2 regions of the Mycobacterium shunyiense genome follow, and region 2 is predicted to be linked to the other one. Evidence: riboswitches for the same ligand, from Rfam matches in the RefSeq annotation. Region 2 holds a riboswitch; the other holds the start of a gene.
What was found. A riboswitch is a leader RNA that binds a small molecule or an ion and turns the genes downstream of it on or off. The one in region 2 is predicted to bind glycine.

Region 1 (4,892 bases), on a different contig from region 2:
GTCATCAGACGCCGTGTCGTCCGGACCCCTCTTCGACAGTTCTTCTGACATGACCGATCGATCGCCTCCCCACCTACCGCTGTCCCCGAGCTGTGGGCACCGTACCTGGTCGCCTTGTGAGGTGCCGAAGTCCCAGGTGGTTGGTGGGGTTTGTGAGCTAGGAGGTGGTGTTGGGGAGCAATCCGCGCAACGCCGTCACGGCCAGTTGCCGGGCATGCTCCTCGGTCAGCGCGTAGTGGCCGGTCATCCGACGGAAGATGAGCGGACCGAACAGTATGTCGATCACATCGTCTATGGCGGTGTCGGCGTCGGCGTCGCCGCGGTCCAGTCCGCGTTGCCAGAGTTCGGTGATGGCCGCGCGCCGACCGCTCAGGAAGTACTCCCGGAAATACGCTGCGCCCATTGCGTCTTCGACGCAGGCGGCGAGCAGTTGGGCGAACACCTCGCCTCGGGGGCTGGCATAGAACGCCGAGACTCGGACCACCTGTTCGGTCAGATCACCTGCCGTACTGCCCGTATCGGGCAAGGGCAACGCTTCGGCCATCGTGGTGCCGAACGCCTCGGCCGAGACGGCGGTCCGCGATGGCCAGTGTTTGTAGAGGGTGGCCTTGCTGGCGCCGGACCGCGCCGCGATCGCGTCCATGGTGGCCGCCGGGAAACCACCCTCGTCGAGCAGCTCGGCGGTGGCGACCAAGATGGCCTGATGGATCCGGTCGCTGCGTGCGCCGGTGGGGCGGACGAACGCGCCCGCCCCACGGGCCGCTCCGTCAGTGCTGGCTGACATCGTCGAAATCCGTTGATTCCGAGACGCTTCGCCACTGTGCCAGCTCGGCCTGAACATGGGCGATCTTGGCCTCGACGGCCGCGATGGTGTCGTTGCCCAGCAGTAGGCGCAGCGGCGGCTGCGGGGATTCGACGACATCGATGATGGCGCCGGAAGCCTTCACCGGATCGCCGGGCTGGTCGTGGTTGCGCTCACCGGCGGCGACGCGCATCTGTCCGGCGGGCCCGTCGGCGTAGTCGTCGATGATGTTGCGCTGAGTCTGCAGGCTCGATGAATCGAGAAAGTCGGTGCGGAAGTAGCCGGGCTCGACCACCATGACGTGCACGCCGAGCGGTTTCAGTTCGGCGTTGAGTGCCTCGGAGATCGCCTCGACGGCGAACTTGGTCGATGCGTAGACGCCCCAGCCGGCTGAGCCGACGAATCCGCCGACCGAGGAGATGTTGACGATGGTGCCCGACCGTTGTGCCCGCAGCACCGGGGTGACCGCGCGGGTGACCGTCAGCAGCCCGAACACGTTTGTGTCATACACGGCCCGCACCTCGGCGTCGGTGGCCTCCTCGACGGCTCCCAGCAGCCCACGTCCGGCGTTGTTGATCAGGACGTCGATGCGGCCGAAGCGATCCACGGCCGCCTGCGCGGCCTGGTGTGCCTGCTCTTCGTTGGTGACGTCCAGGGCCACTGCCAGCACATTGTCGTTCTCGCCGAGGGCGGCGGTGACGGCGGACGCGTCACGCGCGGTCGCGACCACCTGATGGCCGCGATCCAGTGCGTCGCGGGCGATCTGCAAGCCGAATCCGCGGGAAGCTCCGGTGATGAACCAAACGCTCATGTCTTTGACCACCTGTTCTGACGTTTAACTGAACTGTACGATCAGTTTAGTTTTGCGGGACGGTGGGTGCAACCGGGGCGCCGGCGTGGTTATTCCGGTCTGGCCGCCGCGGAGTCGCAGCCGAGTAGCATCCGTTACACAACTCAAAACGTCGACGACGCACTGTGGGAGAACCTCCGATTTCCGGAGGCGCCGTAGGAGCAAATCCTCCCCGGGAATCTCTCAGGCCCAATACCGCAGTGTCGAGACAACTCTGGAGAACAGTGCGGCCGCATGCGTCGCGCTTACCGAAGGGGAAAGGCGCGGCGCGCTGCAACTCTCAGGTTTCAGGACAGAGCGGGGAGGTGTCACCACACGATGCATCACACAGCTGTGATGCCCGGAATTGGAGTCATCTCATGGCGGTCAGTGTCTTCGACCTGTTCTCGATCGGGATCGGCCCGTCGAGCTCGCACACTGTCGGCCCGATGCGGGCGGCGGGCATGTTCGCCGACGAACTCGTCGGTCGCGAGGTAGTTGAGCGGGTCGCCGAGGTCGGGGTGGACCTGTTCGGCTCGCTGGCGGCAACCGGTGCCGGCCACGGCACGATGCCGGCAATCCTGCTGGGTCTGGAGGGCTACCGGTCCGAGACGATCGAGACCGACGAGATGGAACGGCGTCTTGCGGCCATTCGCGCCGAGGGCAAGATCCTGTTGGCCGGCCGAATCATCATCGGGCTGACCGAATCCGACATGCAGCTGCAGCCCGGCCGCCGGCTCGCCCAGCACCCGAATGCCATGACATTGACGGCATTCTCGTCCGCTGGTGACCCGGTCTTCCGGGAGACCTACTTCTCGGTGGGCGGCGGCTTCGTCGTCACCGAATCCGAGCGGGACCAACGCGAGGATCCGGAACCACACGCCGACCGCTCCTTCCGCACGGCTGCCGAATTGCTCGGCCTGACCGAACGCGACGGACTGTCGGTGAGCCAGGTGATGATGCGCCATGAATGTGTGGCCCGAAGTGAAGCCGAGGTACGCGACCGTCTCCTGCGGATCCGTGACGTCATGGTCTCGTGTCAGGCCAACGGCATGTCCCGGGACGGCTACCTGCCCGGCAACCTCATGGTCCGGCGTCGGGCCAAGGACTGGTATGTCCGGCTCGATGCCGAAGACCCACAGCGTGATCCGGTCTTCGCCGAGGACTGGGTGAACCTGGTCGCACTCGCGGTCAACGAGGAGAACGCCTCGGGCGGCCGGATCGTGACCGCGCCCACCAACGGTGCAGCCGGGATCATCCCGGCGGTGCTGCACTATGCGTTGTGCTACACCCCGGCCGGAATTGCGGAGCCGGACGACACGACCGTCCGATTCCTTCTCACCGCCGGCGCCATCGGGTCGCTGTACAAGGAACGGGCCTCGATTTCGGGTGCCGAGGTCGGGTGCCAGGGGGAGGTCGGATCCGCGGCGTCCATGGCTGCCGGAGGGCTCGCCGAGATCCTGGGCGGGACCCCGCGACAGGTCGAGAACGCGGCCGAGATCGCGATGGAACACAGCCTCGGCCTGACCTGCGATCCGATCGGTGGCCTGGTGCAGATCCCGTGCATCGAACGCAACGCCATCTCGGCGGGTAAGGCGATCAACGCGGCCCGCATGGCACTGCGGGGCGACGGAACCCATCGAGTGAGCCTGGATCAGGTGATCGAGACGATGCGTGCCACCGGAATGGACATGAGCGCCAAGTACAAGGAGACATCCACGGGTGGCCTGGCGGTCAACGTTGCCGTCAACGTCGTCGAATGCTGAGTTCGGATCGGCAAAAATTTCCTGGAATCCCGGGAACAAAACCCCCGAAACCCCCGTTGACCACATCGACAGCAAGTTGAGTGGGGATGACTCAAGTCTGGGTTGACAATCTATGCTCACCCGGAGCAAGCTTGAGCGCAGTCCGCTCAGACCCCTATCTGTATCAGGAGGCAACACCATGGCTCGTGCGGTCGGTATCGACCTCGGGACCACCAACTCATGCGTGGCGGTCCTGGAAGGCGGCGACCCCGTCGTCGTCGCAAACTCTGAAGGCTCCCGGACCACCCCGTCCGTCGTCGCGTTCGCGCGCAACGGTGAGGTGCTGGTCGGCCAGCCCGCCAAGAACCAGGCGGTGACCAACGTCGACCGGACCATCCGTTCGGTCAAGCGTCACATGGGCACCGATTGGACCGTCGAGATCGACGGCAAGAACTACACGGCGCAGGAGATCAGCGCGCGCACGCTGCAGAAGCTGAAGCGCGACGCCGAGGCCTACCTCGGTGAGGACATCACCGACGCCGTCATCACCGTGCCCGCGTACTTCAACGACGCCCAGCGTCAGGCCACCAAGGAAGCCGGCCAGATCGCCGGTATGAACGTGCTGCGCATCGTCAACGAGCCGACCGCGGCCGCCCTGGCCTACGGTCTGGACAAGGGCAGCAAGGAACAGACCATCCTGGTCTTCGACCTCGGTGGCGGCACGTTCGACGTCTCGCTGCTGGAGATCGGCGACGGTGTCGTCGAGGTGCGTGCCACCTCTGGCGACAACCACCTCGGTGGCGACGACTGGGACGACCGGATCGTCGAGTGGCTGGTCGACAAGTTCAAGGCCACCAGCGGCATCGACCTGACCAAGGACAAGATGGCGATGCAGCGGCTGCGTGAAGCCGCCGAGAAGGCCAAGATCGAACTCAGCTCCTCGCAGAGCACCTCGATCAACCTGCCCTACATCACCGTCGACGCCGACAAGAACCCGCTGTTCCTCGACGAGCAGCTGACTCGCGCCGAGTTCCAGAAGATCACTCAGGATCTGTTGGACCGCACCCGTCAGCCGTTCCAGTCGGTGATCAAGGACGCCGGCATCTCGGTCGGCGAGATCGATCACGTGGTCCTGGTGGGTGGCTCGACGCGTATGCCCGCGGTCACCGACCTGGTCAAGGAACTGACCGGCGGCAAGGAGCCCAACAAGGGCGTCAACCCCGACGAGGTTGTCGCGGTGGGCGCTGCGCTGCAGGCCGGCGTGCTCAAGGGCGAGGTGAAAGACGTTCTGCTGCTTGACGTCACCCCGCTGTCCCTCGGTATCGAAACCAAGGGTGGCGTGATGACCAAGCTGATCGAGCGCAACACCACCATCCCGACCAAGCGGTCGGAGACCTTCACCACCGCTGACGACAACCAGCCGTCGGTGCAGATCCAGGTCTTCCAGGGTGAGCGCGAAATCGCTTCGCACAACAAGCTGCTCGGCTCCTTCGAGCTGACCGGCATCCCGCCGGCC
Region 2 (4,892 bases):
CGCAGTACCGCACCCGTGACGCCCCGTTTTCCACATCAGGGACGCGCGATTCTCTACATCAGGGTTGTGCGGAGCGACCGGGCACAACCCTGATGTAGAAACCGACGTGTCAGGCGAACGCCTCGACCGGCGGGCAGGAGCACACCAGGTTCCGGTCGCCGTAGGCACCGTCGATCCGACGCACCGGCGGCCAGACCTTGGGGCGGAATCCCTTGCCCAACGGGTAGGCGGCCTGCTCGCGGGTGTACGGGTGATCCCAGTCCGTCACCAGCAGGCACTCGGCGGTGTGCGGGGCGCCGCGCAACGGGTTGTCCTCGGCTGACCACTCCCCCGAGCCGACCCGGTCGATCTCGGCGCGGATGGCGATCATCGCGTCGCAGAACGCGTCGACCTCGGTCAGGCTCTCGCTCTCGGTCGGCTCGACCATCAACGTGCCTGCCACCGGGAAGCTCATGGTGGGTGCGTGGAAACCGTAGTCCGCCAGGCGCTTTGCCACGTCATCGACGGTCACGCCGGTGTCCTTGGTGATCCCGCGCAGGTCCAGGATGCACTCGTGGGCGACCATCCCGTTCTCCCCGGTGTAGAGCACCGGGTAGTACTCGTCGAGGCGACGGGCCACGTAGTTGGCTGACGCGATCGCGGTCAGCGTTGCTGCGCGCAGACCCGTGGCCCCCATCATCCGGATGTAGGCCCAGGTGATCGGCAGGATCGAGGCCGACCCGTAGGGCGCTGCGGAGACGGTGTGCTCATCGGGCAGCTCGTCGGCCAGCGGATGGCCCGGCAGGAACGGCGCCAGATGTGAGCGCACCGCGACCGGCCCGACACCGGGGCCGCCACCACCGTGCGGGATGCAGAAGGTCTTGTGCAGATTCAGATGACTGACGTCGCCACCGAAGCGGCCCGGCCGGGCCAACCCGACGAGCGCGTTGAGGTTTGCGCCGTCCACGTAGACCTGGCCGCCCACGTCGTGCACCGCCGCGCAGATGTCGGCGACGTCGTGCTCGTACACCCCGTGCGTCGACGGATAGGTGATCATCAGCGCCGCAACACGATCCGCATGTTCGGCGATCTTCGCCCGGAGGTCGTCGAGGTCGACGTCACCGTTCTCACGGCAGGCCACCACCACGACGCGCATGCCGGCCAGCGCAGCCGAGGCGGCGTTGGTGCCGTGCGCGCTCGACGGGATCAGGCAGAGGTCGCGCTCGGTATCGCCGCGCGAGTCGTGGTACGCCTTGATCGCCAGCAAACCGGCGTACTCCCCCTGGGAACCGGCGTTGGGCTGCAACGAAATCTGGTCGTAGCCGGTGATCCCGGTGAGCCAGTCCTGCAGATCGGCAATCACCTTGCGCAGGCCCGGGTTGTCCGATGCCGGCGCGAACGGGTGCTGACGGCCGAACTCGGGCCAGGTGATCGGCTCCATCTCGGCCGCCGCGTTGAGTTTCATCGTGCAGGAACCCAACGGAATCATGCTGCGGTCCAAGGCAATATCCTTGTCCGCCAGCATCCGCAGGTACCGCATCATCTCGGTCTCGGTGCGGTAGGAGTTGAACGCCGGATGCGTGAGGAACTCCGAGGTCCGCGTCGCCACAGCCCCACTTGCGTTGGCAGCGGCATCGGCGGGTGCCACCTCGAAAGCCTCCAGGACCGCGGCCACATGCTCGTCGGTCGTCGCCTCGTCGCACGACACCGACACGTGGTCGGCGTCGACGCGCCACAGGTTGATGCCCTTGGCCTTGGCCGCCGCGACCACCGCGTCAGCGCGTCCGGGAACCCGGGCCAGCACGGTGTCGAAGTACTTGTCGTGCACCAGCGCATCGCCGAGTGCGGCCGCGATCGCGGCGGCATGGCCCTGCACGCGGCGGGCGATCGCCGTCAACCCTTCGGCACCGTGGTAGCTGGCGTACATCGCGGCCATCACGGCCAACAGCACCTGCGCGGTGCAGATGTTGCTGGTGGCCTTGTCCCGGCGGATGTGCTGCTCACGGGTCTGCAGCGCCAGTCGGTAGGCCGGCGACCCATCCGCGTCGACGGAGACACCGACCAAACGGCCCGGGAGCTGCCGGGCATGCTTGGCGTGCACCGCCAGATAGCCGGCGTGCGGGCCGCCGAATCCCATTGGCACACCGAACCGTTGGCTGGTCCCGAAGGCGACGTCGGCCCCGATCTCGCCCGGCGGGGTGATCACCGTCATCGCGAGCAGGTCCGCGCCAACCGCCACCAGTGCGCCACGCTCATGCGCCTCGCCGATCAGCCCCGTCCAGTCGTCCACCCGGCCACTCGCTCCCGGCAGCTGCACGACGACGCCGAAGAACTCACCCTCGGGCAATCCCTGGCGCAGGTCCGTGGTGACGATCTCGATGCCGAGCGGCTGCGCGCGCGTGGCCAGCACCGCCGCGGTCTGCGCGTACACATCGGTGTCGACCAGCAGTCGGTTCGTCTTGGATTTGGTCGCGCGGTGCATGAGGGTCATGGCTTCGGCCGCGGCGGTGCCTTCGTCGAGCATCGAGGCGTTGGCCACCTCGAGTCCGGTCAGGTCGCTCACCATGGTCTGGAAGTTCAGCAGCACCTCGAGCCGGCCCTGGCTGATCTCGGGCTGATACGGGGTGTAGGCGGTGTACCACGCCGGGTTCTCAAGAATGTTGCGCCGCAGCACGGCGGGCGTGAACGTGTCGAAGTAGCCCTGACCGATCATCGACACCGCGGTCGTGTTGGAGTCGGCCAACGCCCGGAGCTCGGCCAGGGACTGCTCCTCGGTGGCCGGCGCGGGCAGAGCTTCGAGGCCCGGGGCGACCCCGTCGGACGCCAGCGCGTCGAGAATGCCTGCGGGCAGCGCCTTGGCGGCGAGCTCGTCGAGCGATGCCACGCCGATCACGTCGAGCATGGTGGCAACGGCAGTGGCGTCCGGGCCGATGTGACGATCGGCGAAACGCGATTGAAGCTGGTCGGACACGACACTCTCCTGAGGCGCAGACGTGATGAAACGTCGTAGGCGTCCCTCTCCCTCTGTCGTCGACCCGGTCCGGGCGCCTGAGAGATTCAGCCCCGGCTACAGGACCTTTCCCCATGGGCGGGTGCCCATGGGCACCACTTTCCAGAGGCATCGGGGCCTGACGCGGTCCTGGGGGCCTGAGAGGTTGACGGAGAGGTATTGCTCCTTCGGCGTCCGTGGCTGGCTGTCACGAAACTCTCCCGCGCGAGGGCGATGCGTCGGCAATTCTACCGGCAGCGCACCGGTGCTCGCGAACAGTTCCCCCGCAAGCGGGACGGCTCCCAGCAAAAGTTCCCCTCAACGACGGTCGAGGGGAACCTAGGTGTCTGTACGCGGCGGAGGATCAGCCGATCTTGCGGTCGCGGCTTTTTCGCCGCGACGCCAGCTCGTCCTCGGGCGATGCGATGGATTCGCCGCCGTCGGCACGTTCGCCCGGGAAGTCTGCGATGGTGCCGGTCAGCTCGCGCATGGCGCCGGATACCGCGATGCCGAACACGCCCTGGCCGCCCTGCAGCAGATCCACGACCTCTTCGGCCGAGGTGCATTCGTAGACCGTGGTGCCATCGGAGAACAGGGTGATGTTGGCCAGATCCTGGACGCCACGCTGGCGCAGGTGATCGACCGCAACCCGGATGTTGTGCAGCGAGATGCCGGTGTCCAGCAACCGCTTGACGATCTTGAGGACCAGGACGTCCTTGAACGAGTACAGACGCTGGCTGCCTGAGCCGGCGGCGCCCCGGATGGACGGGACCACCAGGGAGGTACGCGCCCAGTAATCCAACTGCCGATAGGTGATACCGGCGATCTGGCAGGCGCTGGGACCGCGGTAGCCCACCAGCTCGTCCGGCACCGAGTCATCGGGGAACAGCCCACCCTGCACGGGTTCGCCAGCTGGCCTGACAGGCGGCTCCGCGCCGCTCCCGGTGGTCAGATCCAGCTCTTCCTGCCGTGGCGTGTCACCCACTGTGAATCCTCTCGCCGATCGAACTCGCCCGCACCGTAGTGCCATGTCCTGCAGCGCAGCCATCTCTTCCGCGACGGTTTGCTGCGAGCTCGAATGTGTCGAGCATACGCTTCCCGCCGAGCCGTGATTGCCCGCTGCGATGAAAGTATGGCGCCCGAATTCCCGCCCGATTGTCTCCCGCGCCGCGTGTCGACACCGGTATACCCACTTGAGATGTACCCGTGACCTGCAAGGCGCGGGCGACAGTCATGTCGCCTTGAAGTCGTCCGGCGAAACGCTGTCGAGGAACTCCTTGAACTTTTCGACCTCGTCCTCACGGACGGTGCCCGTAGCCTCTTCGTCGTTCTCGTCGGGAATCAGCAGGCCGGCCTCGGCCAGCACCGCCTCCTCCACGTAGATCGGCACGCCGACGCGCAGAGCGATCGCCACCGAGTCCGAAGGCCGGGCCGACACCGTGATGTCGCGGTCGAAGATCAGGTCGGCGTAGAACGTGCCTTCCTGCAGGTCGACGATCCGCACCTCTTTGAGTGAATGTCCAAGGGCGGCAATGACATCTCGGATCAGGTCGTGAGTGAGCGGCCGGGCGGGCTCGACGCCCTGCTGTTCCAGCGCGATCGCGGCGGCCTCCGACTGCCCGATCCAGATCGGGAGATAGCGGTCACCGTTGGATTCCCGCAACAGCAACACGGGCTGGTTCTGCGGCTGTTCCACTCGAATGCCGACCACGCGAACCTCAGCCATCTGTGCCTGCCCTCCGCACCGCCGTGCCGTTTCGTCGAATCTTTCGTCCTTCGCCAGTTCGCCTCAGGGGTCCCGACTTAGACGAACTGGCCGTCGAAACGAGTCTAGTCCTCAGCGATCCAGAACGTCGCGTACGGCGGACTTGATCAGCGACGTGTGCAGAGTGATCGCTAGGGCGGCCACCTCACGGGCCAGGTC

Region 1: linked by a shared signal. The riboswitch ahead of AC4ELS_RS03725 (L-serine ammonia-lyase) and the one ahead of gcvP (aminomethyl-transferring glycine dehydrogenase) in region 2 are both predicted to bind glycine.

What each region holds. Positions count from the first base shown of each region.
Region 1 is NZ_JBZDPT010000003.1:205,021-209,912, forward strand. Features, by position in the region: gene AC4ELS_RS03710 (Abi-alpha family protein) at 1-51, opposite strand, end outside; gene AC4ELS_RS03715 (TetR/AcrR family transcriptional regulator) at 158-784, opposite strand; gene AC4ELS_RS03720 (oxidoreductase) at 768-1,613, opposite strand; glycine riboswitch at 1,769-1,860, shown strand; gene AC4ELS_RS03725 (L-serine ammonia-lyase) at 2,012-3,397, shown strand; gene dnaK (molecular chaperone DnaK) at 3,576-4,892, shown strand, end outside.
Region 2 is NZ_JBZDPT010000047.1:798,775-803,666, forward strand. Features, by position in the region: gene gcvP (aminomethyl-transferring glycine dehydrogenase) at 110-2,950, opposite strand; glycine riboswitch at 3,104-3,202, opposite strand; gene AC4ELS_RS31035 (MerR family transcriptional regulator) at 3,333-3,953, opposite strand; gene AC4ELS_RS31040 (bifunctional nuclease family protein) at 4,200-4,694, opposite strand; gene ftsR (transcriptional regulator FtsR) at 4,806-4,892, opposite strand, start outside.